Regions from separate parts of the Kitasatospora sp. NPDC003701 genome, predicted to be linked through region 4. Evidence: riboswitches for the same ligand, from Rfam matches in the RefSeq annotation. Region 4 holds a riboswitch; each other region holds the start of a gene.
What was found. A riboswitch is a leader RNA that binds a small molecule or an ion and turns the genes downstream of it on or off. The one in region 4 is predicted to bind cobalamin.

Region 1 (7,258 bases), on a different contig from region 4:
GGTGCGGGGGTGGGGCGAGAGGTGCGGGGTGGGTGGCTGGAGGCGGGCGGTCGGGAGTGGGAAGTCGGGTGGGCCGACTTCCCACTCCCGGTCCTGGTCCTGGTTCCGGTCCCGGCCCTGCGTTCTGTTCCTGCTTCGAGGGCGCGTTCTCTGTAGACCGGTCGGTATAAGTAGACCGATCTGTATAAGTAGACCGGTCGGTATAGAGGGCTCGGCCCTCGGTGGACCGGGCCAGCGGTGGGGCCGACGGCGGACTGTGGACGGAACCGTGCACCGCCCGTCGGCCGCCCCGTGGCCCGTGCCAGGAATATGCAGACCGGTCTACATAGGTGGACCGGTCTACATATTCGGCTCGGCTCAGCGGCGACGGCGGGCCTGCCAGACGGCGCCCGCAGCCAGGACGGCGACCAGGGCGCCCCCCGCGATCAGTCCGATGTCGGGACTGCTACTGCGGTCGCCGCCGTCGCCGTCGCCGGAGCCGCTCGTGGCCGGCCGGTTCGCCGCGCCGAGCTGGTCACCGCAACCCGCCTTCGGGTAACCGGCGATGGCGCAGAGCAGGCCGTTGGTGTCGTACCGCAGCGGCGGGGCGACGGCGGCCAGTACCTCGGCCGAGTTGGCGTTGCCGGGCACGACCGCGCAGGCGGTACGGGGCGCGGGCGGAGTCTCGCCGGGCGAGTCGGCGGCGGTGCCGAAGTCCAGGACCACCGCGACGCGCTTGCGCCCCGGCTGCTCGGCGGTGCCGCCGCAGACGGCGGCGAAGTCCCCGGCGGCGCCGGGCCGCGCGGCGTCCCGGCCGCCGTCTGGGCTGACGGCGAAGCGCCAGCCGTCCACGCTGCCGTCCTGCGGCACGAACACGGCGGGCCCCTGCTGCTGGTAGGCCCAGGCGCCGTCGGACCACTTCCAGAACGACCAGTACCGGTACCCGGCGGCCTGTGCGGGCGCCGCTCCCAGCACCAGCAGGATCAGCACCCCGGCGATCAGTCCGGCGACGAACCGGGCAGCCGCGGCCATTGCCCGCCGGCGCCGCTGCGGGTCGGCGCAGAGCCGCCCGGCCACGCACAGTCGACCGGCCGCAGGGGGCCGACCGGCGGCACCGGAACCACCAGCCACACCGGAACGATCGGCCACACCGGAACGACCGGCGGCGTCCTCCGCCCGACCCCCGGGGTCGGCCGGCCGCCCGGGCACGGCTGCCCGGGGGGTGCCGGGGCCGGTCACCGCTTCAGGCCCCGCTTGCGCTGCAGGCTCAGCACCAGGCCGCCGCCGACGCCGATCAGCAGACCGATGCCGATCGGCCACCACTGGCCGAGGCCGTCGTCCTTCTTCTTCGCAGGCGCCGAGGAGGCGGAGGCCGAAGCCGAAGCCGGGGCGGTCGCCTTGGGCGCCGGGCCGAGCGCGGTCAGCTGCGCGACCAGGTCGCCGCCGAACGCGGCGGGGTCGCGCTGGGCGGCCTGGGCGACCAGCAGCAGGGTGGCGGTGGCGGAGGCGTCGGTGCCGCTCTTCGTCCAGGTGCCGCCCTCCTTGGCCAGCCAGTCCACCGCGCCGGCGGCCTGCTGCGGGTGGCCGCCCTGGATCAGGCCGAGCGCCGCCCAGGCGGTGGCGGTGTAGTCGGGGGTGGGGGTGGCGCCGGGCAGGCTCAGGGTCAGGTGCTGGCCGCCGGCCGCGAGCTGGGCGGTGAGGTAGGCACCGGCCGCCTCGGCGGAGTCGGCGCGCGGCACGAGCGGCTCGGTGGCGCCGTCCGCGCAGGGCAGCGCCTTGGGCGCGGCATCCGTCCGGTTGGTGTTGGTGACCGGCAGCTTCCCGCCCGCCGCGGCGAGCGAGGCCTGGCCGCTGGCCAGGGCGTTCGGGGCGAGCGCGCCGGTCGGGTCGGGCTGGTAGGCGAAGGCCCCGCGCTGGTCGGCGGGGGCGGCGCAGCCGAGCTGGAAGAGCGCGAGCCCGTCGAAGGCGCTGCGGCCCGACTTGGCGACGCCCGCCGGGTCCAGCTTGGCGGCGAGCAGGGCGTTCACGGCCAGGCCCGTGGAGTTGGCGTCACCGGGGGTGCCGGGGGTGTAGGCCCAGCTGCCGTCCGCGTTCTGGTTGGCCTTGAGCCACTGGACGCCCTTGTCGACGGCGTCCTGGTGGCCGCCGAGCGCGACCAGGGCCTGGACGGCGACGGCGGTCGCGTTGCTGTCCTCGTTCTTGGCGTCGCACGCGGCCGAGGTGTCCGCGCGGTACGAGGGCCAGCCGCCGTCGGCGCACTGCTGGCCGGTCAGCCAGGAGACGGCGGAGTCGGCCGGGGTCACCTTGGCACCCGTCAGCGCGGTGAGGGCGAGGGACTGGCGCCACACGCCGTCGTACGTCGGGTCGCCCTTGCCGTAGAGGCCCTCGGGGACGGGCGCGGTGGCGCCGGTCGAGGGGCTGTCGGCGAGGGCCGGTGCGGCGGCGGCGCCGGCCAGCAGGGCGGCGGACAGGGCGGCGGCGCCCAGGCGGGCGGCGGTGAGCATGGTGGAGATGAGCCTTTCGATGAGCGGTGTGGTGGCCCGGGTGGGCCGTTCCGTAGACCTCGACGGTGCCGGGTACGGGTGTGCCCGGTCTGGCCGCTCGCCTCTCCCGGGCATTCCGACTGCCCCGGCCGTCCAGCGCCGGGCTCACGGTTGCGGGTCAGTGCCGGATTCGCACCGGCTTTCCCCGGAGGAGAAGCGGGATGGAGTTGTCCTGCCCGTCGACTTTAGCCGCCGCGACTGCGGCCTCCGTGACTCCGGCCGCCGAGCCCTCCGGCCGCCGAGCCGCCGAGCCGCGGTCGCCGCGCCCGGGCGGTCCGGTCGCCCCCGAGCCGCCCGGACCCCGAGCCGCCCGGACCCCGAGCCGTCGAGAACAGGTTCCACTTCGCCCCGGCCCGCCCGCGGCAGGGCGCTCAGGGCAGGGTGAGCAGCCGCGCGGCGGTGTGCAGGTCGGCGCGGACCTCGGCGATCGAGGCGCGTCCGGAGAGCCAGGAGACCAGGGCCGAGTGCCAGGTGTGCTCGATCACCCGGACGGCGGCGCGCTGGCTCTCGGTCGGCGGCCCGGACTGGCCGAGCGCGTCCAGGATCAGCTGCCCGGTGGCCGAGCTCACCCGGTCCACCTCGGCGCTCACCGAGCGGTCCGCGAACGAGAGCGCACGGACCATCGCCTCGGCCAGCAGCGGCTCGCGCTGGAGCGCGTGGAACGCCCGGGTGAGCGTCTCGGCGACCCTCGACGCCGCGTCCCGCTCGGCCGGCGGGTGCCGCCGGACCTGCTCCTGGAGGCCCTGCAACTGCTCCAGCATGACCGCGACCAGCAGATGGACCTTGGAGGGGAAGTACCGGTACAGGGTGCCGAGCGCCACCTGCGCGCCCTCCGCGACCTCCCGCATCTGCACCGCCTCGTACCCGCCGCGGGCGGCCAGCCCGGTGGCGGCCCGCAGGATCCGCCGCCGCCGTTCGGCCTGGCGGGCGGTCAGCGGCGGGTCGGCGGGCTGCCCGGCGGGGCCGGCGGCGGCGGTGGGTACGGGCGGGGCGGGCGGTGGCAAGGGTGCTCCCGGGGCGCGAGAGTGACGGGGTGCTCCGGCTGGTCCGGCTGCTGCTCCGGCAGGTGTTCCCGGCGTGGCGTGAATCACCAGCCCTGGCACCTGAGGAGTCGCTACGGGCCGGTATCTTCGAGGTCTCTCATTGTTCACATGGTCACTGGCGAACTCCACACCACACTGAAACCTGATCTACTTTAGCGACCGGCAGCACAGACTTCAGCAAGGACGGGAGCCGACGATGACCGCGCAGCCGCTGCGGATTGCCCTGTTGTCGTACCGCGGCGACCCGTTCTGCGGCGGCCAGGGCGTCTACGTACGGCACCTCTCCCGCGAGCTGGCCCGCCTGGGCCACCACGTGGACGTGATCGGCTCCCAGCCGTACCCGGTGCTGGACGAGGTCGAGGGCCCCGGCTCGGTCCGCCTGGTCGAGCTGCCCAGCCTGGACCTCTACCGCGCCGACGACCCGTTCCGCACGCCGGGACTGGCCGAGTACCGGGGCCCGGTGGACGTGCTGGAGTTCGTCACCATGCGCACCGGCGGCTTCCCCGAGCCCCTGACGTTCTCGCTCCGCGCCCGTCAGTACCTCGCCCTGCACAAGGGCCGCTACGACGTGGTGCACGACAACCAGACCCTCGGGTACGGCCTCCTCGGCCTCGCGCGGCACGGGTTCCCGCTGGTCACCACGATCCACCACCCGATCACCGTGGACCGGCAGCTGGAACTGGACGCCGCCCCGAGCCTGCCCCGCCGCCTCTCGCTGCGCCGCTGGTACGCCTTCACCCGGATGCAGCGCCGGGTGGCCGCCCGGCTGGACCGCATCATCACCGTCTCCGGCACCTCGAAGCGCGAGATCGCCGAGCACCTGGGCACCGCGCCGGGCGCGATCTCGGTGGTGCCGATCGGTGCCGACACCCGGCTCTGGTCGCCGTCCGACCGCGTGGCCCGGGTGCCCGGCCGGATCGTCACCACCTCCAGCGCCGACGTCCCGCTCAAGGGCCTGGTGCACCTGGTCGAGGCGCTGGCCAAGGTCCGCACCGAGCGGGACGCGCACCTGGTCGTGGTCGGCAAGCCGCAGAAGGAGCACGGTCCGGTCGCCGAGGCCGTGCGCCGCTTCGGTCTGGAGCAGTTCATCGAGTTCCGCCACGGCCTGACCGACGACGAGCTGGTCGACCTGTACCGCTCGGCCGAGGTGGCCTGCGTGCCGTCGCTGTACGAGGGCTTCTCGCTGCCCGCCGCCGAGGCGATGGCCACCGGCACCCCGCTGGTGGCCACCACCGGCGGGGCGATCCCCGAGGTGGCCGGGCCGGACGGCGAGACCTGTCTCGCGGTGCCGCCGGGCGACGCGGGTGCGCTGGCCGCGGCGCTCGGCCGGCTGCTGGACGACCCGCGGCTGCGCGCCACGCTCGGTGAGGCCGGGCGCGAGCGGGTGCTCGCGCGGTTCACCTGGGAGCGGGCCGCCGCCCTGACCGCCGACAGCTACCGGGCGGCGATCGCCACCGGCGTCGGGCGCCGGGCCCGGTCCGGTCCGGGCTGGCGGTACGTGGCCTGACGGGTCGCCGGACCCGTTCTCGTCGGATCCGCCCCGGTGGGTCCGACGCTTCGTCGGACCCGGCCGGGCCGGCTCGGCGTCACAAACGTTTGGTACCAGAGGAATGGGAGCCCGCAGTGCTGACCGTTGATTTCTCGCGCTTCCCGCTCGCCCCCGGCGACCGGGTGCTCGACCTGGGCTGCGGCGGGGGGCGGCACGCGTTCGAGTGCTACCGGCGCGGGGCCCGGGTGACCGCCCTCGACCAGAGCGCCGAGGAGATCGCCGAGGTCAAGAAGTGGTTCGCCGCCATGGCGGAGGCCGGCGAGGCACCCGAGGGCGCGTCGGCGGTCGCGATGGAGGGCAACGCGCTGGCCCTGCCGTTCGAGGACGAGTACTTCGACAAGATCATCATCTCTGAGGTGATGGAGCACATCCCGGACGACAAGGGCGTGCTCAACGAGATGTTCCGGGTGCTCAAGCCCGGCGGGCTGCTGGCCGTCACCGTGCCGCGCTGGCTGCCCGAGAAGATCTGCTGGGCACTCTCCGACGAGTACCACGAGGTCGAGGGCGGCCACATCCGGATCTACCGGGGCGACGAGCTGCTCGACAAGCTCAAGGACGCCGGCCTGGAGCCGTACGGCACCCACCACGCGCACGCGCTGCACTCGCCCTACTGGTGGATCAAGTGCGCGGTCGGGGTGGACAACGACAAGGCGCTGCCGGTCAAGGCCTACCACCAGCTGCTGGTCTGGGACATCGTCGGCACCCCGGTGATCAGCAGGCTCACCAAGGCCGCGGAGAAGGCCCTCAACCCGGTGATCGGCAAGAGCTTCGTCGCCTACGCCTCCAAGCCGAACCGCGTCGAGGTCGCGCCGGACCGCGTCGGGGCCCCGTCGGACCGCGTCGAGGGCGGCCGGAGCGGGTCCGGGCGGACCGACGCCGGGCAGGCCGACGCCGGGCGGGCCGGAGAGTGACCGCCGCCGTCCCCGAGGTGCTGCTGCTGGACGGGGTGCTCGACGCCGAGCAGGCCGCCAGCACCGTCCGCAGCATCCTCGCCGAGCAGCAGAGCGACGGCGCGATACCGTGGTTCACCGGTCATCACCTGGACCCGTGGGACCACACCGAGGCCGCGATGGCCCTGGACACGGCCGGCGAGCACGCCGCCGCCGAGGCCGCCTACCGCTGGCTGGCGGCCCGTCAGAACCCCGACGGCTCCTGGTACGCCGCTTACGCGTACGGGCAGGGCGGCACCGACGGCGAGGTCTCGAACCCGGCCAAGGAGACCAACTTCTGCGCCTACGTGGCCGTCGGCGTCTGGCACCACCACCTCAGCACCGGGGACGACGCCTTCCTGGAGTGGATCTGGCCGGTCGTGCGGCGCGCCCTCGACTTCATCGTCGGCCTGCGGCTGCCCGGCGGCCCGATCTCCTGGCGGGTCGACGAGCACGGCGAGGCGCCCGACGAGGCGCTGCTGACCGGCTCCTCCAGCATCCTGCACGCGCTCCGCTGCGGCCTGGCCGTCGCCGACTACCTGGAGGAGCCGCAGCCCGACTGGGAGCTGGCGGCCGGCCGGCTGCGGCACGCCATCGCGCACCACCCCGAGCGGTTCCTGGACAAGGACCGCTACTCGATGGACTGGTACTACCCCGTGCTCGGCACCGCGCTGCGCGGCCCGGCCGCGCTGGAGCGGATCGAGCGGGACTGGGACCGCTTCGTCGTCCCCGGCCTCGGGGTGCGCTGCGTCAGCGACCGCCCCTGGGTGACCGGCGGCGAGAGCGCCGAACTGGCCATGGCGCTCTGGGCGGTCGGCGAGTCCGACCGCGCGGTCGAGATCCTGCGCTGGATCCAGAAGCACCTGCGGCACGGCGACGGCTCGTACTGGACCGGCTACGTCTTCGAGGACGACGCCATCTGGCCCGAGGAGCGCACCACCTGGACGGCGGGGGCGCTGCTGCTGGCCGTCGCCGCGCTCGGCGGCGATCCGGCCACGGTGACGGTCTTCGGCGGCGACCAGCTGCCCACCGGCCTGGTGGTCCAGGACTGCTGCTGAGTCCGGCCCGGGCGGCCGGGCGGACCGACGACGAAGGGGCGGGACCGGAGTGATCCGGTCCCGCCCCTTCGGTGTCGCCTGCCGGTGTGTCAGCCGCGCTGGATACCGGTGGTGTCGTTCAGCACGCCCTGGGTGCCGTCCTGGAGCTGGGCGACCA
Region 2 (7,258 bases), 140 kb from region 4:
TCCGGGGCCGGGCGCACCGGGCGCTGGGGCGGCCGGACGAAGCCGCGCGGCTGGTCTCCTCGGCCGCGGACCGGGCCGCCGGGCGCGGCGAGCTCGTCAAGGAGGCCCAGGCCCGCGAGCTGCTCGCCGAACTGGCGGACGAGCTCGGCGACGTGGAGCTGGCCGCCGGCGCCCGGGCCCGGCTGCGGGAGCTGCGCGAGCGGGCGGGCGTCCTCGGCGGGCCGCCGGGTGCCGGCGGGGCGTAGGGCGTGTTTGCAAAGTCGGGTCGGACCCGGCGGGGCGTAGGGCGTGTTTGCAAAGTCGCGTCGGACCCGGCGGGGCTTTGCAAAGGCGCCCTGGGTGCGACGGCCGGGTGGCGCGCGCGGTGCGGGCGGCTACGGCCGGGTGGTGAAGGTGACCGGGACGCGGCGCCCGCCCGTGCGGATGGTGAGCCCGATCCGCGGCAGCGCCTGCGGGTCGCCGCCCTGCTGGAGCCAGAGGGCCACGGCCGCGCCGAGCAGCAGCGGGTCGAGCAGCGGCTTCGGCGCCCCCCACGGCCGCTCGGCGTGTGCCTCCAGCAGCAGGCCCGCGGGCAGGCGCAGCAGGTGGCGGCTCGTGCCGAGGGCGGCCACCGCCAGGCCGAGCCCCGGGGAGCGGAAGGCGTCGGCCAGCCAGCGTTCGGCGGGCAGTTCGGCCCGGACCTCGGTACGGGCCAGCACCTCGGCGACGTCGCGCAGTTCGAGCCGCCCTTCGTCGGCGCGGACGGCGTAGATCCCGCGGGCGGGCCCGTGGTCCGGCCCGACGGGGTAGCGCCGCAGGCAGACCTCGGTGCCCGAGACCGTCCCCGTCACGTCGTACGCCGACGGGCCGCGGGTGCTCCCCGGCAGCGGTCGCGGTTCGGGGTAGGGCGGCAGGCGGGGTTCGTCGGCCGGTTCGTCCAGGCGGGGCAGGTAGGAGTAGAGCAGCGGGCGCAGCAGCCGGGCCGACCGGCCGCGCCGGCCGAGCGAGCGGTCGGTGACCGGGCGCAGCGCCGCCGGATCGTGCTGCGCCACGGCCTGTTCGAGCTGGGCGAGCAGGTCGCCGTCGGGATCGAGCGGCGGGGCGCTCTGGCCGAAGGCGTAGCCGGGGGAGTGCGGGTCGAGTTCGTCGGCGCCGGTGGCGACCAGCAGGGTGTGGCGTTCCAGGGCGGCGCCGTAGAAGGAGACCGAGCCGTGGTCGCCGATCAGGCAGTCGGCGGCGACCAGGGCGGCCTGCCAGCCCTGGTGCGGCGGGACGAGCCGGAGCCCGGAGCGTTCGGCGGCGGCGAGCAGCGCCTGCGGGTCGTGCCGGGCCCAGATGTTGGGGTGCAGGACGACGGCCACCGCGTACTCGTCGGCGGGGAGTTGGCCGACCAGGCGCAGCGGCAGCCGGGGGTGGCGGCCGAACAGCGAGTGCTCGCTCCAGGTGGAGTTGACCACCACGAGCCGGCGGCCGTCCACCGCGCCGAGGGCGGCGCGGTAGGCGTCCCGGGCGGCGAGGCTGCCCAGCATCCGGTCGAAGCACGGGTCGCCGACCACCCGCGCGTGCGGCAGCGCCTCGGGGCAGGAGATCCGCAGCCGGTCCAGCTGCTCCTCGTGGGAGAGGCCGAGGACGTCGACGAACACCTGCCCGCGGTAGGTCAGTTCACGCCGGGAGAGGCCGGCGGCGGTGACGGTGTCCCCGGTGGACTGGCGCACCAGGCGGTTGTAGCCGGCGCCGTGCGGCAGGACGATCAGCGGGGCGTCCAGCCGGCCCATCGAGGAGTGGACGGCGCAGGCGACGGCGAGGTCGAAGCGGTGGCGGGTGGCCTCCGGCCAGTCCAGGACGGTGAATCCGGGCAGGCCGTGCAGGAAGGCGTCGAGCCCGGCGGTGAAGGCCGAGCCGGGGTTGACGGTGAGGTAGAAGCGGATGCCGTCGCGGTCGCGGAGCAGGCTGAGCACGTCGAGCACGCGGGTGGCGGAGGTGAGGGTGCGGACGACCGCCAGGACGCGTGCCTCGACCGGCCGGGTGTTCCAGCGGTCGTCGTCGGGCCAGGTCCGGGCCCGGGGCCTGCGGCGGATCAGCACACGAAGATCGTACTCACCCGGGCCCGGACCGGGGCGGTTGACCGGACGGCGGGTCAGCCGGCCGCGGCGGTGGGCCGGTGGCGCCCGGGGTCGTGATGTCCCGGCTCGTGGTGTCCGGGCTCGTGCGGGTCGGCCGCCGCGGTGGGCTCGCGGTGTCCGCGCTCGCGGTGTTCGGGCGCCTCGGCCGGCTCGTGGTGCTCGGCGGCGGCGCACGCATCGAGCAGGGGGCGCATCGCCTCGTCCAGCAGCCGGTAGCGCACCACCCGTCCGTCCTTGTCGCCGGTGACCACACCCGCCGTGCGCAGCAGTCGCAGCGCCTGGGAGACGGCCGGGTCGCGCATGCCGGTGGCGACCGCCAGGTCGGTGACGGCGAGCGGGCCGGCCCGGTGCAGGGCGAGCAGCAGGGCGAGCCGGCCGGGGTCGGCGAGCAGTGAGAACCGCTCGGCCCAGGACCGGACGTGCCCGGGGTCGCCGATCGCGGCGATGGCCTCGCAGACCCGGTGTCCGTCGATGGTGCGGTGGCCCGCGCGGTCGGCCGGTACGAGATGCATGCGGACATTCTCGCAGCCCGGGCCTGTGATTCCGGACACCTGCGCAGGTGCGCAGCCTTGCAAGGGTGCGGCGGGGGCACCTACGGTGTTGCCCGCCGTGGTGCTCGGGAAGACCGGTGACGGGCTCTCAGGAGCCCGGAGTCCGGAGCGGCCCTCGCCACTGTGATCGGGGGAGTCGTCCGTGCCCACGACGCCACTGGGTGCCCCGCGCGCCCGGGAAGGCGGGTGCGGAAGCCCCGTAAGCCAGGAGACCGGCCACGGCATCTCACGAACGACTTTCCACGAGGTGCTGGAGCGTGATCCCCGAATGACCCTGCCCGAAACCGCCGCCCCCGCGGCGCCCTCCGCCTTGCCCACCTTCCGCTGGAAGCGCGAGGACACCATCCGCACGGCCGGGCTGATGGGGGTGATCCTGGCCATGCACGTGGTGGCGTTCGGGACGCTCGTCTTCCTGGTCGCACCCGAGGGCTACGCGGTCGGTACGCAGGTCTTCGGGGTGGGCCTGGGCATCACCGCGTACACCCTCGGCATGCGGCACGCCTTCGACGCCGACCACATCGCGGTCATCGACAACACCACCCGCAAGCTGATGGCGGACGGCAAGCGGCCCGTCTCGGTGGGCTTCTGGTTCGCCCTCGGGCACTCGTCGATGGTGGTCCTCATGGCCGCCCTGGTGGCGGGCGGCGCGCAGCTGGCCAACACGCTGATGGACGACGACTCCCCCACCCACCAGTGGCTGGGCGTGGTCGGCACCTCGGCCTCCGGCGCCTTCCTCTACCTGATCGGCGCGCTCAACCTGGCCGCCCTGTTCGGCATCCTGAAGGTCTTCCGGTCGATGCGGGCGGGGCGGTTCGACGAGGCGGAGCTGGAGGAGCACCTCAACGCGCGCGGTCTGCTCGCCCGGGTGCTCAACCGGGCGACGCGCTCGATCACCCGGCCCGGCCAGATGTTCCCGGTGGGCATGGTGCTCGGCCTCGGCTTCGACACCGCGACCGAGGTCACGCTGATGGTGATGGCCGGCTCCGGCGCGGCCTCCGGGCTGCCCTGGTACGCGATCGTCTGCCTGCCGCTGCTGTTCGCGGCGGGGATGAGCCTGTTCGACACGCTGGACGGGACGTTCATGAACTTCGCCTACCAGTGGGCGTTCTCCAACCCGGTGCGCAAGGTGTACTACAACCTGACGATCACCGGGCTGTCGATCGCGGTGGCGTTCATCATCGGCACCATCGAGCTGGTCGGCGTGCTGCACGAGAAGCTGGACCTCACCGACCCGGTGAGCGGCTGGATCGCCGACCTCTCGCTGGACAACGTCGGCTACGTGATCGTCGGCCTGTTCGTGGTGGTCTGGGCGGCGGCGATCGCCTACTGGCGGCTGGCCGGCGTCGAGCGGCGTTGGAGCCCGCAGTCGGTGAAGGCCGCCGGCGGGGTGCCCGCCCAGGGGGCGGCCGGGACCGAGGACTCCGCCGAGATCGCGAAGTAGCCGGGCCGCGCCCGGCCGCGCCCGGTCGCGCTCACGGAGCGGCGCCCACCCGATCCGATCGGGTGGGCGCCGCTCCCCGTGTCCGGCGGGCTCAGCTGTGCTGCGTGCCGTAGCGCCGGTGGAAGCGCTCGACGCGGCCGGCGGTGTCCATGACGCGGGACTGGCCGGTGTAGAAGGGGTGGCTGGCCGAGGAGATCTCGACGTCGACCACCGGGTGGGTGGTGCCGTCCTGCCACTCGGTCGTCCGGCCGGGGACCAGGGTCGAGCGGGTCAGGAACGTCAGGCCGCCGACCTTGTCGCGGAAGACGACCGGGCGGTAGACGGGGTGGATGCCGGGCTTCATCAGCGGGGCTCCTCTCGGGTCGAGGGGGAGAGGGACGGGGCGGGGCTCGGTGCGGCGGCGGGGTCAGCGCTCCTCGCGGAAGTCGACGTGCCGGCGCGCGGCCGGGTCGTACTTGCGCAGCACCAGCCGGTCCGGGTCGTTGCGGCGGTTCTTGCGGGTCACGTAGGTGAAGCCCGTGGCGGCCGTGGACCTGAGCTTGACGACGGGGCGCAGTTCGCTGCGGGCCATGAGTCCTCCTCCTGGAAGGGGCGGCTCGGCGGGAGCCGGCCGGGTGCCCGGCCGAAAGCCGCACACCGAAATGGAAGTCGTTTTCGTGAGGTGTAACGCGGCCCCGCCCCCGCCCATTCCCGGGTGGCCGCGGGCCACCGGCCGCGGGCCGTAAGTCGCGCGCGACCGCGCACGCGCCGGGGCTCGCGCTGCGCCGCCGGCTCCGACCGTCCGCCCGGCACATCTGCCCGTCCGCCCGGCGCACCCGCCCGGCACCGGTCGCATCCGAGCGGCGCCGGGCGCGTCACCGCCCGGGCCCCGCCCGCCCGGTGCCCGGTCGGATCCGCTCGGCGGGCGGATCGTGGTGCGGCTCCGTAGGCTCGACGCATGTCTGATGCGTACGCGGGCCGGCGGGAGCGTCTGAGGGAGCATTGCAGTGCGGCCGGGGCCGATGCGGCGCTGATCACCCGGGCGGCGAACGTGCGGTACCTGACCGGGTGCCCGCCGTGCGGCGCGACGCTGCTGCTCACCCGGGAGCAGGTGCTGCTGGCGCTGCCGGACGACCTGCCGCCGGACGACACCGGTGAGCACCTGATCGCCGAGGACGTCACCCGGGTACCGGTGGCGGCGGGGGCGGACACCGCGCTGGCGGCCGCCGCGGCCGCGGCCCGGCTGCAGGTGGCCGACCTGGCGGTGGAGGAGCACGACCTGACCGTCACCCGGCACCGGGCGGTGGCGGGCCTGGCGGAGGGCGTCCGGCTGGGCGACCTCGGCCGGGCGGTCGAACGGCTGCGGGTGGTCAAGGACGAGCACGAGATCGCCGACCTGCGGATCGCGGCCGAGATCGCCGACCAGGCGCTCGGCGAACTGCTGGAGTCGATCCTGGTCGGCCGCACCGAGCGGCACCTGGCGATGGAGCTGGAGCGCCGGATGATCGACCACGGTGCGGACCGGGCGGCGTTCCCGGTCTCGGTCGGCACCGGCAGCCACTCCGGCCAGCAGGCCCACCAGCCCACCGACCGGAGGGTCGAGGAGGGCGACTTCCTCACCGTCGTCCTCGGCGCCCAGTACCGCGGGTACGGCGTCTCCACCGCCCGGACCTTCGTGATCGGCGCGGCCCCCGCGCCCTGGCAGGTCGAGCTGCACCGGCTGGTGTTCCGGGCCCAGCGGGCCGGGCGGGAGGCGCTCGGCCCGGGCGTCGAGCAGTACGTGCCCGACCAGGCCGCCCGGGAGATCCTCCACGCGGCCGGGCACACCGAGAGCTCGCCGCACCCCGTCGGGCACGGCATCGGGCTGGAGATCCGGGAGGCCCCGCGCCTCGGGCCGTCGGACATGGGTAAACTGGACAGCCGCGTGCCGGTCACCGTCGGCCCAGGGGTTCACCTCCCGGGTCGGGGCGGTGTCCGGATCGAGGACACGCTCGTGGTGCGCCCCCTCGAAGAGGGCGGGCCCGAGCTGCTCACCATCACCACCAAGGAGCTCCTCGCCCTGTGACCCGCGGCCGCCCGGAGGCGGCCGCAGGCGGCAGGACGCACCCCTTGGTTCCTTGACAGCTATATCCAGGAGTAAGTGCGCCCGTGGCTTCCACGAACGATCTCAAGAACGGCATGGTTCTCAAGCTGGAGGGCGGCAAGCTCTGGTCCGTCGTCGAGTTCCAGCACGTCAAGCCCGGCAAGGGCCCGGCCTTCGTGCGCACCAAGCTCAAGGAGGTCCTGACGGGCAAGGTCGTCGACAAGACCTTCAACGCCGGCACCAAGGTCGAGACCGCCAACGTCGACAAGCGCGGCATGCAGTTCTCGTACAAGGACGGCGAGAACTTCGTGTTCATGGACACGGACACGTACGACCAGACCACGATCGAGCCCGCCGTCGTCGGCGACGCCGCGAAGTACCTGCTGGAGGGCTTCGAGGCCCTGGTCGCCATGTACGAGGGCGCCCCCCTGTACATCGAGCTCCCGGCCTCGGTCGAGCTGACCATCTCCCACACCGAGCCGGGCGTCCAGGGCGACCGCTCCACCGGTGGCTCCAAGCCGGCCACCCTGGAGACCGGTGCCGAGATCGCCGTCCCGCTGTTCATCGTGACCGGTGAGAAGATCAAGGTCGACACCCGCGACGGCAGCTACCTCGGCCGGGTGAAGTAAGTCCGTGTCGGCCGCACGCAGCAAGGCCCGTACGCGAGCCTTCCAGATCCTCTTCGAGGCCGACCACCGCGGGGTCGACCCGCAGCGGGTCCTCGCCGACTGGGTGGCCCGGGCCCGGGAGCCCAAGCCGGACGAGGGCACCCCGCAGGTCGGTGAGTACACCATGGAGCTGATCGAGGGGTACGTCCAGCACGCCCGCCGGATCGACGACCTCATCTCCGAGTACGCGGTGGGCTGGACGCTCGACCGGATGCCGATCGTGGACCGCAACGTCCTGCGGCTCGGTGCGTACGAGCTGATCTGGGAGGACGGCGTCCCGGACGCGGTCGTCCTGGACGAGGCCGTCGAGATCGCCAAGGAGTTCTCCACGGACGACTCCCCGGCCTTCGTCAACGGCCTGCTCGCCCGCTTCCTGGAGCTCAAGCCGAGCATCCGCCGGTAGCAGCACCCCGACGCACGGCCGCCGGATCCCG
Region 3 (7,258 bases), on a different contig from region 4:
TCCAGGCGTCGAACAGGGCCGACCAGCCGCGGACCACGGCCTCGTCGTCGTGCTCCCAGGCGTGCAGGCGCCAGCCGGGGGCGGCGCCGCCGTCCCGGGCCTCGACCAGGCCGACCAGCAGGGCCTGGCCCCAGGCCTTGGTGGCGGCGCCCACCGTCATGGCGAGGGCGCGGCCGGCGGCGCGGGCGTCCTCGGGGAGCAGCTCGCCGCGCTTGTCGACCTCGGCGAGTTCACCGGCCCAGCGGGCGATGCGGACGGCGTCGATCAGCATCCGGCGGGCCAGCGGGGCGAGCTCGGCGGGAGCGGGGAAGCCCTCCGGCACCGGGACCCGGCCACGGCCGGGGGCGGGTGCGGGGCCTCGTCGGCGGGGTACGCCGGAGCCGCCCGGCCTGGCGCCGGCGGGGCGGTGGGCAGTTCCGGGGAGACGGGTCACCGTCGCACCGGAGCCGATCGTCGGCGGGAGCTGGGCATCACGGTCGCGCGGATTCCGAGACGTCACGTCGAGCAGTCTTCCCCTTGTACCGGCCTTCTGTCACATCCGATCGGCCCCGACTCCCGGGAGGCGGTCGCGGGGGGTCGACAAGATCGGGCAACAGAGGCCAAACCGCCTGGCCGGATCTGTATGACGCGAACACGCCAGCTCGGGAGCGGTGGGGTGGACGGGGCGCGGGAGGAGGGTCGGGACGCGGGCGCCGGCCCCTTCCGGACCCGGCGCGGCGGCGGCTCAGAGCAGCGGGGTGAGCCAGCGCCGGAGGTGCTCCTCGTAGCGGTCGGGGTCGGCGTTCCAGAGGGCCGCGTGCTCCCCGTCCGGGACGGCCTGGAGGCCGACCACGTCCGAGCGCCGGTCGGCGAGCCGGGCGGCGGCCCGCCAGGGCGCCAGCGTGTCGTCGGACCCCTGCAGCAGGAGCGTGGGCACCCGCAGGTCGGTGCCGTCCGCGAGGCGGGCGAAGTCGGCCAGATCCACGCCCGCGCGGCCCTCCGCGGCGAGCGCGCCCAGCTCGGCGGCGGCGCCCCGGTAGCCGGCCCGGGCCGCGCCCCGGCGGGCGGTGGCCGGGAAGTCGAGCACCGGCGAGTCCAGCACCAGGCCGCTGATCGAGGACGCCCAGGCGGAGCGGGCCGCGGTCTGCAGGGCGATGGTCGCGCCGAGCGACCAGCCGTAGAGGATGACCCGCCCGGCGCCGCTGTCGAGGGCCAGCCGCAGGGCCGCCTCGACGTCCCGCCACTCCGTCTCGCCGAAGTGGCCGAGACCGTCCGGGGAGGCCGGCGCGCCCTGGTCGCCGCGGTAGGTGACGGCGAGGACGGGCAGGCCGAGCCGGTGCAGGACGGGGATCACCGGGAGGGTCTGCTGCCGGTCCGCGCCGGGGCCGTGCACCAGGATCACCCAGGCGCCGCGCTTGCCGTCGAGCCGCCAGGCGGGCAGCGCGCCCAGTTCGCCCTCGACGGCGGTCTCGGTGAACGGCAGGCCGAGCGCACCGGTCGGGTCGCCGAGGTACACCCGGGGGGTGAAGCGGACCGAGGTGCCGGGGACCAGGGTGCCCCGGTCGGCGCGGACCAGCCGCCGGGTGACGCCCCGCTCGTCGGCGTGCAGGACCTCGTCGACCACCGCGTGCCCGCCGCCGGCCCACTCGACGGCCCAGCGGCCGGCGCGGGCGCTCTCGGCGCCGCGGGTGAAGGTGACCCGTCCGGCGGCGAGGCCCAGCACCACGACGGGGCCGGCGGCCCGCTCACGGGCGGCCGCCGGGTGGACCATCCGCTCGGACGCCCTCCGGCCGATCAGCAGGACGGCGGCCCCGGTACCGACGGCGGCGGCCGCCACGGCGGCTGCGGTTCCCCAACGCATATCGCTCCCCGCTCTGTTGGTCGCGGACTGGGCACTGTGCCCACCAGTCCACTCGCGGCGGCGGCGCCCGGCCACCGGACACGGCCGTCCGGGTCACGGCCGTCCGGGTCACGGCGGGGGCGGGGACCACCGCGGGGGGCGGCGCGGGGAGGGCAGCGGGGAGGGTCCCGCGGACGCCGGCCCGTCAGACCGGGAGCTCCGTCTCCAGCCGGCCCAGCAGCTCCCAGAACCGCTCGCCGAGCGGCCGGGCCCCCGGCGCCACCGGGTCCGCCGCCGGGGCCGGGGAGCCCCAGCTGCCGGCGCCCCAGTGCGAGGAGACCTGGTTCTCGTTCTGCAGCACCGTCAGCACGGTGGCGAGGTCGTCCTCGTGCACCGGCACGATCCGGCCGATCGCCCGGACGTGCGCCTGCCAGCGGCCGTCCACGCCCTGCCGCAGCCGCCGGTCCAGCTCGTCCGCCCGGCCCGTCACCGCGACCAGCTCGCGCAGGGTCAGGCCGAGCACCCGGGCCAGCGCGTGCGTCTGCTCCTGGTCGCCGTCCCACTGACCGGTCGCCTCGGCCAGCTGGTACTGCCGCAGGGCGATGCCGATCCGGCGGGCCGCGCCCTCCTGGTTGAGCTCCCGGGCGACCCGGAGGTCCCGCAGCCGGGCCGGGCGGACGCCCATCAGCTGGGCCGGCGGACACCAGAGCGCCCGGGCCAGCGCGATGAACTCCTCCTCGGTGGGGCGCAGCTCACCGCTCTCCCAGCCGAGCACGTGGGCGGGCAGCAGCCGGACGCCGTGCGCGGCCATGCCCTCGGCCACCTGCTCGGGGGTCAGGCCGAGGCCGGCGCGGTGCGCGCGGGCCGCCGCGGGCGAGAAGGGCACCGGAGGCAGGGCGGGTGGCTGTCTGCGTCGCATGGGACCAGACGGTAGGGGGTGGTCCGGCCGCCCCCCAGCCGCCGAACACACGAAGCGGGACTGGAGGCTCCTCCAGGCGACTGGACGATCCCACAGGCTGTCATGCCCCTGCGGGGGGTGCCGATCGGAGGTAGCCACGGGGCCGGGAAACCCGGCGGCGCTGTGACCTACCCCTCCGTGACCTCGGTTGACGCACGGTTCGGCCGCGTGATGGGATCCTTCAGCCAAACGGAGGCATGCAGAGGAAGCCGGTGCGAGTCCGGCGCGGTCCCGCCACTGTCACCGGGGAGCACACTCGGAGTCCCTCCTCGCCCGCCGCGGCGCCGGAGGGGGCCCATCGCGGCGGGCCGTCGAAGCCGCTGGAAGGCCCGGGAGTGCGTCCGCCCCGGAAGCCAGGAGACTCTCGCCCCCGGTACGTCGATCCAGGGCGCGGACCCTGAGTGAGGACACGCACGCGATGCAGGCTGCCCCGACCTTCCGAGACCTCCGCTGTCCGTCGTGCGCCCGCTGACCCGCGCCGCCGCCTACGCGCTGGGCGCCGCCGCCGGGTACCTCGCCGACGCCCGCTTCGCCGACCCGCGCCGCGGCCACCCGGTGGCCGTCTTCGGCAGCGCGGCCGGCCGCCTGGAGCGCCGGATCTGGCGCGACCACCGCGCCGTCGGCACCGCCTTCACCGCGCTCTGCGTGGGCACCGTCGCGGCCGGCGCGGTGGCCGCCGACCGCACCCTGGGCCGCCGGCCGCTCGGGCGGGCCGCGCTGGCCGCCGCCGCGACCTGGACGGTGCTCGGCGGCACCTCGCTCACCCGTGAGGCCCGCACGATCGGACGCTCGCTCGCCGCGCACGACCTCGCGGCGGCGCGCGGGCGGCTGCCGCACCTGTGCGGACGCGACCCGAGCGGGCTCGATGAGCAGCAGATCGCCCGCGCGGTGGTCGAGTCGGTCGCCGAGAACACCGCCGACGCCGTGGTCAACGCGCTCGTCTGGGGCGCCCTCGCCGGGGCGCCCGGCCTGCTGGCCTTCCGCGCCGTCAACACCCTGGACGCGATGGTCGGCCACCGCTCGGCGCGCCACGCCCGGTTCGGCTGGGCCTCGGCCCGGCTGGACGACGCGGCGGGCTGGCCGGGCGCGCGGCTGACCGCGCTGCTGACCGTCGCCGCCGCGCCCGAGCCCCGGACGGCCTGGCGGGTCTGGCGGCGGGACGGCTCCGCCCACCCCAGCCCCAACGCGGGCCAGGCCGAGTCGGCCTTCGCCGGCGCCGTCGGCGTACGCCTCGGCGGCACCCTGCGGTACGGCTCCCGGGTGGAGCACCGGCCGGTGCTGGGCGGCGAGCTGCGGCCGGTGACGGTGGACGACATCGAGCGCGCCTGCCGGCTCTCCCGCCGGGTGGGACTGCTCGCACTGGGTACGACCGTCGCCGGGCACGCCGTCGTGCAGGCACTCAAGGCGGGCAAGCGAAGGGGGAGCGCATGAGCAACGCACTGCTGGTCGCCGGGACGACCTCGGACGCCGGCAAGAGCGTGGTCACCGCGGGCATCTGCCGCTGGCTGGCCCGTCAGGGCGTCGCCGTGGCGCCGTTCAAGGCGCAGAACATGTCGCTGAACTCCTTCGTCACCGCCGACGGCGCCGAGATCGGCCGCGCCCAGGCGATGCAGGCCCAGGCGGCCCGGGTGGAGCCCGAGGCGGCGATGAACCCGGTGCTGCTCAAGCCCGGCGCGGACGGCCGCAGCCAGGTGGTGCTGCTCGGCCGCGCGGTCGCCGAGGTCGGCGCGCTGGACTACCGCGAGCGCAAGCCCGTCCTGCTGGAGCGGGCCCTGGAGTGCCTGGCCGACCTGCGCCGCCGCTACGACGTGGTGGTCTGCGAGGGCGCCGGCTCGCCCGCCGAGATCAACCTGCGCGACCGGGACATCGCCAACATGGGCCTGGCCACCGCCGCCGCCCTGCCGGTCGTGGTGGTCGGCGACATCGACCGCGGCGGCGTGTTCGCGGCGATGTACGGGACGCTGGCGCTGCTGTCGGAGGAGGACCAGCGGCATGTCGCCGGCTGGTTCGTCAACAAGTTCCGCGGCGACGCGCGGCTGCTGGCGCCCGGGCTGCGGATGCTGCGCGAGCTGACCGGCCGTCCGGTGCTCGGCACCCTGCCGATGCTGTCCGGGCTCTGGCTGGACGCCGAGGACTCGCTGGACCTGACCACCGTGGTGGACCGCACCGAGGGCCGCGGGCCGCTCGGCGCCGACGTGCTGCGGGTCGCCGTGGTGCGCTTCCCCCGGCTCTCCAACTTCACCGACGTGGACGCGCTGGCCCAGGAGCCCGGGGTGCTGGTCCGCTGGGCCACCCGGCCCGAGGAGCTGGCCGACGCCGACCTGGTGATCCTGCCCGGCACCCGGGCCACCGTGGCCGACCTGGCCTGGCTGCGCGAGCGCGGCCTGGAGCCGGCCCTGCGGGCACGCGCCGCGGCCGGGCTGCCGGTCCTCGGCGTCTGCGGCGGCTACCAGATGCTGGCCCGCGCCATCCACGACGAGGTCGAGTCCCGGGCCGGCGCCGTCGACGGCCTGGCCCTGCTGCCCACGCACGTCCGGTTCGGCGCCGAGAAGGTGCTCGCCCGGCCGGTCGGCGAGGCCTACGGGCAGCCGGTCGCGGGGTACGAGATCCACCACGGGATCGTCACCGTGGAGGGCGGAGAGGCGTTCCTGGACGGCTGCCGGGTGGGGGCGGTCTGGGGCACGACCTGGCACGGTGCGCTGGAGAACGACGGCTTCCGGCGCGAACTGCTCCGCGAGGTGGCGCAGTTGTCGGGCCGGGCCTTCGTGCCCGCGCCGGACACGTCGTTCGCCGAGGCGCGCGAGGCCCGGCTGGACCGGCTGGGCGACCTGATCGAGGAGCACGCGGACACCGACGCGCTGTGGAAGCTGATCGAGGGCGGGGTGCCGGCCGCGGGTTCGCTGCCGTTCCTGCCGCCCGGGGCCCCCTTGGAGAATCATGAGTGACGTCCGCTACCCCTTCACCGCGATCGTCGGGATGGCCGACCTGCGGCTCGGGCTGCTGCTCAACGCGGTCTCCCCGGCCGTCGGCGGCGTGCTGGTGCGCGGCGAGAAGGGCACCGCCAAGTCGACCATGGTGCGCGCGCTGGCCGGCCTGCTGCCGTCCATCGCCGCCGTCGACGGCTGCCGCTTCGCCTGCGACCCGGTCTCGCCGGACCCGAACTGCCCGGACGGCGCGCACGAGGGCACCGGCGAGCTCCACCGGCCGGCCCGGCTGGTCGAGCTGCCGGTCGGCGTCTCCGAGGACCGGATCGTCGGCTCGCTGGACCTGGAGCGCGCGCTGGCCGAGGGCGTCAAGGCCTACGAGCCGGGCCTGCTGGCCCGGGCGCACCGCGGCGTGCTCTACATCGACGAGGTCAACCTGCTCCAGGACCACGTGGTGGACCTGCTGCTGGACGCGGCCGCGATGGGCCGCTCCTACGTGGAGCGCGAGGGCGTCTCCGTCCGGCACGCGGCGCGCTTCCTGCTGGTCGGCACGATGAACCCGGAGGAGGGCGAGCTGCGCCCGCAGCTGCTCGACCGGTTCGGCCTGACCGTGGAGATCGCCGCCACCCGGGAGCCGGCCGAGCGCGCCGAGGTGGTCCGCCGCCGGCTGGCCTACGACGCCGACCCGGCCGGTTTCGCCGCGCGGTTCGCCGAGGACGAGCGCTCGCTGGCCGAGCGGATCACCACGGCGCGCGAACTGCTGCCCGCGGTCGTGCTGACGGACGTGGCGCTGCGCCAGATCACCGCCGTCTGCGCCGCCTTCGAGGTGGACGGGCTGCGCGCGGACATCGTGATGGCCCGCACCGCCGTCGCGCTGGCCGCCTGGGCCGGCCGCACCGAGGTGCTGGAGGAGGACGTCCGCAAGGCCGCCCAGCTGGCCCTGCCGCACCGCCGCCGGCGCAACCCCTTCGACGCGCCGGGCCTGGACGAGGAGCAGCTGGACCGGACGCTGGAGGAGCACGCCCAGCCCGAGGAGACCGAGCCCGAGGAGCAGCCGGCCGAGGAGCAGCGGGCCGAGGGCGAGCAGCCCGAGCGGGACCCCGACGGCGACGGCCCCGACGGCGGCGGACCGCAGGACGACGGCCCGGGCCCGGACGGCGGCGGCCCCGACAACGGCGGCGGCGCCCCCGCGCCCGCGGACGCGCCCGACGGCTCCGCGGCCGCCGAGCCCGAGCCGGAGGCGCCGGCCGGCGGGGAGCCGATCCCGCAGCAGGGCCGGGGCGGTGCGCCGGAGTCCGCGCCGGTCGCGGCCGGCGAGCCGTACCGCACCCGGCTGTTCAAGGTGGAGGGCACCGGGAAGGGCGCCCAGGGCCGCCGCTCCCCCGCCGAGACCGACGGCGGCCACACCATCCGCGCCCGCCGCCCGCAGGGGCGGCTCGCCCGGCTGCACCTGAGTGCCACCCTGCAGGCCGCCGCGCCGCACCAGGTGGCCCGCGGGCGGGCCTCGCGCGCGCTGCTGCTGCACAAGGACGACTTCCGCGAGCAGGTCCGCCAGGG
Region 4 (7,258 bases):
GGCCTGGTTGGCGTCGGCGGCGACCTGCCAGCCGGACAGGTAGATCGCCTGGAGGCCGGCCTTCACCATCTGCACGGCCTGGCCGCCGGTGAGCGCGCCGAGCGCGTGGATGTAGTCCTGCTCGTGCAGCTGCTTCCAGAGCCGCTCGGCGCCGCGCCGGGCCAGCGTGTGCTCCTCGCGCACCGTCCCGGAGAGCCGGACCACGTCGGCCGCCGTGTAGCTGCGCTCGACACCCGCCCAGCGGGGGTCGGCGGCCCACCGGGCGGCCAGCTCCGCCGCCTGCTGCTCCTGCTGCTGCCGAACCGACTGCGTCATGATCCGCTCCCGGGAATGCTCGTTGCGAAGGGTGTGAGGGTTTTCACCTCGCGGGTGGAGTGCGGCCGGGGCGCCGGGCAGGCGGCCTGGGCCGCCGGGACGTGGTTGCCCCCAGGGCCCCCGCCACCGGGCCTCAAAAAGCCCGGTGGAGAGGGGGGTTCGTGGTGCGCCTTCCGGCCGCAGCACCGACTCTGGCACCCCCGCCCGCCGCCGTCACCGCTGGACGGCGGCCAAGTTCTGCGAAGCCGATCCTGCGAATCCGCGAAGCCTGCGAAGGCTCCGGCGCCGGGCGTCCGGCTATGCTGCCGGGCACCGGACAGGTCGACGGCGAGGGGAGACGGCCGGATGGGAAAGACCTTCGCGGGCGCGCGGCTGCGCCGGCTGCGCGAGGACCGCGGGCTCAGCCAGGCCGCGCTCGCCCGGCTGCTCGAACTGTCCCCCAGCTACCTCAACCAGCTGGAGCACGACGCCCGTCCGCTCACCGTCCCGGTGCTGCTGCGCCTCACCGAGGCCTTCGGCGTCGACGCCGGCTACTTCGCCCCGCCGGACACCGCCCGGCTCACCGCGGAGCTGCGCGACGCGCTCGGCGAGGAGCTCGCCGCCGGCCGCCTCACCGCGGGCGACCTGGACGACCTCGCCGTCCGGCTGCCCGCCGTCGCCCGGGTGCTGATGGACCTGGGCCGCGGCCGCCGGGCGGTCGCCGAGCAACTCGCCGTCCTCACCGGGGACCGCGGCCCGGCCGCCGACACGGCCCGCACGCCGCACGAGCTGGTCCGCGAGTTCTTCTACCGCCGCCGCAACTATGTCCATGAACTCGACCTCGCCGCCGAGGAGTTGGCCGCCACCATCGGCATGAGGCGGGGCGAGGTCAGGGCGGTCCTCGCCGAGCGGCTGGCGGCCCGGCACCACGTCCGGCTGGCCGGCGGGGGAGAGAGCCTGCACGCCTACGACCCGGGCAGCCGGGTGCTGCGGCTGTCCGACCGGCTGCGCCCGGGCCAGCAGGCGTTCCGGATGGCGACCCAGCTGGCCTACCTGGAACACGACGCGCTGCTCGGCGAACTCGCCGCCGAGGACAGCGAGCCGGGCACGACGGCGTGGTCCCTGACCCGGATCGGGCTGGCCAACTACTTCGCCGCCGCCCTGGTGCTGCCCTACCCGGTCTTCCACGCCGAGGCGGAGGCGGCGCGCTACGACATCGAGCACCTCGCCGACCACTTCGGGCTCGGCTACGAGACCGTCTGCCACCGGCTCAGCACGCTCCAGCGGCCCCGGCTGCGCGGGGTGCCGTTCTCCTTCGTCCGGGTCGACCGGGCCGGCAACGTCTCCAAGCGCCAGTCCGCGACCGACTTCCACTTCTCCCGCACCGGCGGCACCTGCCCGCTCTGGAACGTCTACGAGGCCTTCGCCGCCCCCGGCCGGGTGCACGTCCAGGTCGCCGCGATGCCCGACGGTCGGCGCTACCTCTGGACCGCCCGGGCGGTGTCCCGCTCACCGGGCGGCTGGGGGCGGCCGGGCAAGACCTTCGCCATCGGCCTCGGCTGCGAACTGCGGCACGCCGGGCGGCTGGTGTACTCCGCCGGGCTCGACCTCGGGGACGAGGCGGCGGCGACCCCGATCGGCCTCGGCTGCAAGGTGTGCGAGCGCCCCGCCTGCCCGCAGCGGGCCGCACCCGCGGTCGGCCTCCCGCTGGCGGTCGACGAGCACACCAGCACCTTCGTCCCCTACCCCGTCCGGGTCGAACCGGCGCCGCGGGTGGGCGACTTCGCGGCTGCGGGCGGCGGCGCCGCCCACGGCGCGCGGTCGGGCGGGCCGGCCACCGACGGCGGGGCCGGGCGGCGGCGGTCCGGGTAACGGCGGCCCGGGCGGCGGCAGTTCGGGTAGCGGCGGCCCGGGCGGCGGAGCCGGGGCCGCCCGGAAGGCCGCTCAGGCGGCGCGGGGCGCCCGCCGGCGCCGGGCGACCCGCTCGGCCAGCAGCACCGTGGCGACCGCCGCGGCCGTGAACAGCGCGGTGTCGAGCACCGTCCCCGCGGTGGACAGCCACGCCGGGTCGCCGCCGTCGGGCAGCCTCGTCGCGGTGAACAGCCCGCCGATGCCCGTCAGCGCCCCCCGCACGACGTACACGGCCACCAGCGCGACGAGCCCGAGCGGCAGGGTCAACACGATCGCCGCCAGGTGGAACCGCCCGTTCCCGGTCAGCCCGCCCAGGGCCGCCAGTGCGCCGACCAGGGCGACGTAGCAGCCCGCCGCCCACCCGGAACCCCGCCCGGACACCCATCCGGACACCCACCCGGAAACACCCATCAGAACCCCGTCCCCCTGCTCCGCGCCTGCGGGCGGCACGCGCCCCCCGTGCGGCCATCGTCCTCCCCCTCACGGGCGCGGGCCACCCCCCGGGGGGCGGTGAGCGGAGGGGGAGGAGCGGGGCCGGGGCATCCGGTCCGCGACCGGACCGTCCGTCCACGCCACCATCCGCGATCCGGACAATCGCTGACGCGACGCCGTCGATGGGCCTAGGCTGGGCGGTGCAGTCGGTTCGCCATGACCTCCAGCCATGGCGTCGCAAGAGGGAACCCGGTGGGAATCCGGGACTGCCCCGCAGCGGTGAGTGGGAACGACCGCCGTCACATGCACTGGGCCCCAGCGGGGGCCCGGGAAGCGACGGCCAGTAGGTGTCCGCCCTGGTTCCACAGGTGGACGTGCCCGCGAGTCCGAAGACCTGCCACTGCCCGCGTGCACCCCGCACGCGGTGATCTCGGTGACCTCGAGGGCGGGTCGGCGGAGCGGGCGGGCCCATCCTGGTGCCGTGCCCCCACTGTCGTACCTCCACGCCGTCGCGCTCTCCCGGGATCGCAGCGCGACTCGCGAAGGAGAGTTCCGTGTCATCGAGTTCCACCACCCCGCAGGCCACCGTGTACGGCTACCCGAGGCAGGGTGCCAACCGGGAGCTGAAGAAGGCCGTCGAGGGGTACTGGGCCGGTCGGGTCGACGCCGCCGCCCTGCACGCCACCGCCGCCGGACTGCGCCGTGACAACTGGCGCCGGCTGGCCGACGCCGGCGTCACCGAAGTCCCCACCGGCGACTTCTCGCTCTACGACCACGTGCTGGACACCACCGTCGCGGTCGGCGCGATCCCGGCCCGCCACCGCGCCGCCGTCGAGGCCGACCCGCTGGACGGCTACTTCGCCATGGCCCGCGGCACCCAGGAGGTCGCGCCGCTGGAGATGACCAAGTGGTTCGACACCAACTACCACTACCTGGTGCCCGAGTTGGGCCCGGACACGGTCTTCGCCGCGAACTCCGCCAAGCCGGTCTCCGAACTACGGGAGGCCCTCGGTCTCGGCCACCGCGCCCGGCCGGTGCTGGTCGGCCCGCTGACCTACCTGCTGCTCGCCAAGCCCGCCCCCGGCGTGGCCGCCGACTTCCGGCCGATCACCCTGCTGGACCGGCTGCTGCCGGTCTACGCCGAGCTCCTCTCCGACCTGCGCGCCGCGGGCGCCGAATGGGTCCAGCTCGACGAGCCGGCCCTGGTCCAGGACCGCACCCCGGCCGAGCTGAACGCCGCCGCCCGCGTCTACCGCGAGCTGGGCGCGCTCACCGACCGCCCCCTGCTGCTGGTCGCCAGCTACTTCGACCGCCTCGGCGAGGCCCTCCCGGTGCTGGCCAAGGCCCCGGTCGAGGGCATCGGCCTGGACTTCACCGGCCCGGGCGCCGCCAACCTCGACGACCTCGCCGCCGTCGGCGGCGTGCCCGGCAAGCGCCTGGTCGCGGGCGTGGTGGACGGCCGCAACATCTGGATCAACAACCTGGAGAAGTCGCTCGCCACCCTCGGCACGCTGCTCGGCCTGGCCGACCGGGTCGACGTCGCGCCGTCCTGCTCGCTCCTGCACGTCCCGCTCGACGCCGACGCCGAGCGCGACCTCGACCCGCAGGTCGCCCGCTGGCTCGCCTTCGCCCGGCAGAAGACCACCGAGATCGCCACCCTCGCGCGCGGCCTGGCGCACGGCACCGACACCATCGCGGCCCAACTGTCCGCCAACCGGGCCGACCTGGCCTCCCGGGCCGCCTCCGCGCTGACCCACGACCCGGCCGTCCGGGCCCGGGTGGCCGCCACCACCCCCGAGGACGCCCGCCGCGCCCAGGCCTACCCCGAGCGCTCCGAGGCGCAGCGGGCCCGCCTGAACCTGCCGCTGCTGCCGACCACCACCATCGGCTCCTTCCCGCAGACCACCGAGCTGCGCACGGCCCGTGCCGACCTGCGGGCCGGCCGCATCGACGACGGCACCTACCAGGACCGGATGCGGGCCGAGGTCCGCGAGGTGATCGCCTACCAGGAGAAGGCCGGCATCGACGTCCTGGTCCACGGCGAGCCCGAGCGCAACGACATGGTCCAGTACTTCGCCGAGCAGCTGACCGGCTACCTGGCCACCCAGCACGGCTGGGTGCAGTCCTACGGCACCCGCTACGTCCGCCCGCCGGTGCTGGCCGGCGACATCTCCCGCCCGCACCCGATGACCGTCGACTGGTACCGCTACGCGGCGGACCTGACGGACCGCCCGGTCAAGGGCATGCTCACCGGTCCGGTCACCATGCTCGCCTGGTCCTTCGTCCGGGACGACCAGCCGGTCGGCGACACCGCCCGGCAGGTCGCCCTCGCCCTGCGCGACGAGGTGACCGACCTGGAGGCGGCCGGCGCGTCCGTCATCCAGGTCGACGAGCCGGCGCTGCGCGAGACCCTGCCGCTGCGGGCGGCCGACCGCCCCGGGTACCTGGCGTGGGCCACCGAGTCGTTCCGGCTCTCCACCTCCGGTGTCCGCGCCGACACCCAGATCCACACCCACATGTGCTACGCCGAGTTCGGCGCGATCATGACCGCCATCGACGAGCTCGACGCCGACGTGATCTCCCTGGAGGCGGCCCGCTCGCACATGGAGGTCGCCCACGAGCTGGCCGGGGCCGGCTACCCGCGCGAGGTCGGTCCGGGTGTCTACGACATCCACTCGCCCCGGGTGCCGAGCACCGAGGAGGCGGCCTCCCTGCTCCGCGCCGGGCTGGCCGCGATCCCGGCGGAGCGGCTCTGGGTCAACCCCGACTGCGGCCTGAAGACCCGCGGTTGGACGGAGACCCGCGCCTCGCTGGAGCACCTCGTCGAGGCCGCCCGCCTGGTCCGCGCCGAGCTGGGGGGCTGACCGCCGCGCCGGGGTGAGGGCCGCCCGCGGTCTCCCGCGGGCGGCCCGGCTCAGGCCTGGTCGTTCAGCCCGAGGTTCTGGTGGATCTCCAGCGTGACGGTGGAGAAGTTCATGGTCATGAAATGCAGGCCGGGAGTTCCCTCGGAGATCAGCCGCCGGCACATCCGGGTCGCGTGGTCGATTCCGATGGCGCGGACGTCCGCCGGCCGGTCCCGGGCGGCGTTCATCCGCTCGGAGAAATCCTTCGGAATGGCCGCGGTGCTGAGGCTCGGAATGCGGTTGAGCGACCGGATGGTGGTCACCGGCATGATTTCGGGAATGATCGGGATTTCGCAGCCCGCTTTCACCGCGTCGTCCCGGAAGCGAAGGTAGTCGTCCACGTCGAAGAACATCTGGGTAATGGCGTAGTCCGCGCCGGCCCGGCACTTCGCCACGAAGCGGCGGAGGTCGCTCGCCCGGTCCGGCGAGCGGGGGTGCATCTCCGGGAACGCGGCCACGCCGACGCAGAAGTCGCCCGACTCCTTGACGAGCCGGACGAGCTCCTCCGCGTACCCGACGCCGTCCGGGTGGCGCACCCACGGGCCGAGCGGGTCGCCCGGCGGGTCGCCGCGCAGTGCCAGGACATTGCGAACCCCCTGGTCCGCGTAGTGGCCGAGGATGTTCCGCAGCTCCGCGACGCTGTGGTCGACCGCCGTCAGATGGGCGACCGGGGTCAGGGTGGTCTCCTGCGCGATCCGGCCGGTGACGGCGACCGTCCGGCCGCGGGTCGACCCGCCCGCGCCGTACGTCACCGAGACGAAGGTGGGGGACAGGGCCTCCAGCCTGCGGATCGCGTCCCACAGGCCCGCTTCCGCCTGCGCGCTGCGGGGCGGCATGAATTCGAAGGAGTGCGAACGCTTCCCGGTCGCCAGGAGTTCGCGAATGGAGAGTGCCCGATCGGTCCTGGTGCTTGGGGTTCCGAGAGCCATGGGCCCATTGTCGGGCCGCCGACGGGATTTTGTCAGCCGTGTCCGCTTTCTGATACGCGGAGCCGGTTCGCGGGCCGTCTCCCGGCGGCTCCGGAACGCGCAACAATGGGCCCATGAATGTACCCAGATTTCAGCTTCCCGGACTCTCCGACCGGGGTCGCTGCGCGGTGATGGGAATCGTCAACGTCACCCCCGACTCGTTCTCCGACGGCGGCTTGTGGCTGGACCCGGGCCGGGCGGTCGCCCACGGGCTCCGGCTGGTGGCGCAGGGCGCCGACATCGTGGACGTCGGCGGCGAGTCCACCCGTCCGGGAGCCGTCCGGGTGCCGCCGGAGGAGGAGCTGAGGAGAGTGCTCCCGGTGGTGCGCGGGCTCGCGGCGGAGGGCGTGACCGTCAGCGTGGACACCATGCGGGCGGCCGTCGCGGAGGCCGCCGTGGCGTGCGGTGCGCGGATCATCAACGACGTCAGCGGCGGTCGCGCGGACGCCCGGATGGTGCCGGTGGCGGCCGCGACGGGGGTGCCCTTCGTGGTGATGCACTGGCGCGGGCACTCCGCCTCGATGGAGGACTTCGCGGAGTACGGGGACGTCGTGCCCGAGGTCATCGAGGAGGTCGAGCGCCAGGTGGAGGCGGTCGTCGCGGCCGGGCTCGACCCCGACCAGCTGATCGTGGACCCCGGACTCGGCTTCGCCAAGGGCCGCGAGGACGACTGGGCCCTGCTCGCGCGGCTCGGTGCGTGGAGCGGGCTCGGCCGCCCGGTGCTGGTCGCGGCCTCCCGCAAGCGCTTCC

Region 1: it holds a riboswitch for cobalamin, as region 4 does, so the genes downstream of both, ACWDRR_RS32410 (prenyltransferase/squalene oxidase repeat-containing protein) here and metE (5-methyltetrahydropteroyltriglutamate--homocysteine S-methyltransferase) in region 4, are expected to answer to the same signal.
Region 2: it holds a riboswitch for cobalamin, as region 4 does, so the genes downstream of both, ACWDRR_RS04480 (HoxN/HupN/NixA family nickel/cobalt transporter) here and metE (5-methyltetrahydropteroyltriglutamate--homocysteine S-methyltransferase) in region 4, are expected to answer to the same signal.
Region 3: it holds a riboswitch for cobalamin, as region 4 does, so the genes downstream of both, ACWDRR_RS23935 (cobalamin biosynthesis protein) here and metE (5-methyltetrahydropteroyltriglutamate--homocysteine S-methyltransferase) in region 4, are expected to answer to the same signal.

The regions. Positions count from the first base shown of each region.
Region 1 is NZ_JBSFNM010000048.1:11,717-18,974, reverse strand. It holds gene ACWDRR_RS32415 (SCO2322 family protein) at 358-1,011, opposite strand; gene ACWDRR_RS32410 (prenyltransferase/squalene oxidase repeat-containing protein) at 1,215-2,483, opposite strand; cobalamin riboswitch at 2,572-2,692, opposite strand; gene ACWDRR_RS32405 (TetR family transcriptional regulator) at 2,894-3,526, opposite strand; gene ACWDRR_RS32400 (glycosyltransferase family 4 protein) at 3,762-5,072, shown strand; gene ACWDRR_RS32395 (class I SAM-dependent methyltransferase) at 5,189-6,025, shown strand; gene ACWDRR_RS32390 (prenyltransferase) at 6,022-7,101, shown strand; gene ACWDRR_RS32385 (hypothetical protein) at 7,191-7,258, opposite strand, start outside.
Region 2 is NZ_JBSFNM010000003.1:188,602-195,859, reverse strand. It holds gene ACWDRR_RS04495 (hypothetical protein) at 1-245, shown strand, start outside; gene ACWDRR_RS04490 (hypothetical protein) at 375-2,063, opposite strand; partial or broken gene ACWDRR_RS04485 (ArsR/SmtB family transcription factor) at 2,273-2,614, opposite strand; cobalamin riboswitch at 2,696-2,888, shown strand; gene ACWDRR_RS04480 (HoxN/HupN/NixA family nickel/cobalt transporter) at 2,922-4,094, shown strand; gene ACWDRR_RS04475 (type B 50S ribosomal protein L31) at 4,186-4,437, opposite strand; gene rpmG (50S ribosomal protein L33) at 4,501-4,665, opposite strand; gene ACWDRR_RS04465 (M24 family metallopeptidase) at 5,032-6,138, shown strand; gene efp (elongation factor P) at 6,222-6,785, shown strand; gene nusB (transcription antitermination factor NusB) at 6,790-7,227, shown strand.
Region 3 is NZ_JBSFNM010000026.1:52,206-59,463, reverse strand. It holds gene ACWDRR_RS23950 (hypothetical protein) at 1-499, opposite strand, end outside; gene ACWDRR_RS23945 (alpha/beta hydrolase family protein) at 725-1,840, opposite strand; gene ACWDRR_RS23940 (transcriptional regulator) at 2,025-2,738, opposite strand; cobalamin riboswitch at 2,953-3,143, shown strand; gene ACWDRR_RS23935 (cobalamin biosynthesis protein) at 3,237-4,208, shown strand; gene ACWDRR_RS23930 (cobyric acid synthase) at 4,205-5,722, shown strand; gene ACWDRR_RS23925 (putative cobaltochelatase) at 5,715-7,258, shown strand, end outside.
Region 4 is NZ_JBSFNM010000003.1:44,201-51,458, reverse strand. It holds gene aceA (isocitrate lyase) at 1-315, opposite strand, end outside; gene ACWDRR_RS03840 (short-chain fatty acyl-CoA regulator family protein) at 661-2,166, shown strand; gene ACWDRR_RS03835 (hypothetical protein) at 2,239-2,586, opposite strand; cobalamin riboswitch at 2,827-3,053, shown strand; gene metE (5-methyltetrahydropteroyltriglutamate--homocysteine S-methyltransferase) at 3,192-5,501, shown strand; gene metF (methylenetetrahydrofolate reductase [NAD(P)H]) at 5,552-6,469, opposite strand; gene folP (dihydropteroate synthase) at 6,583-7,258, shown strand, end outside.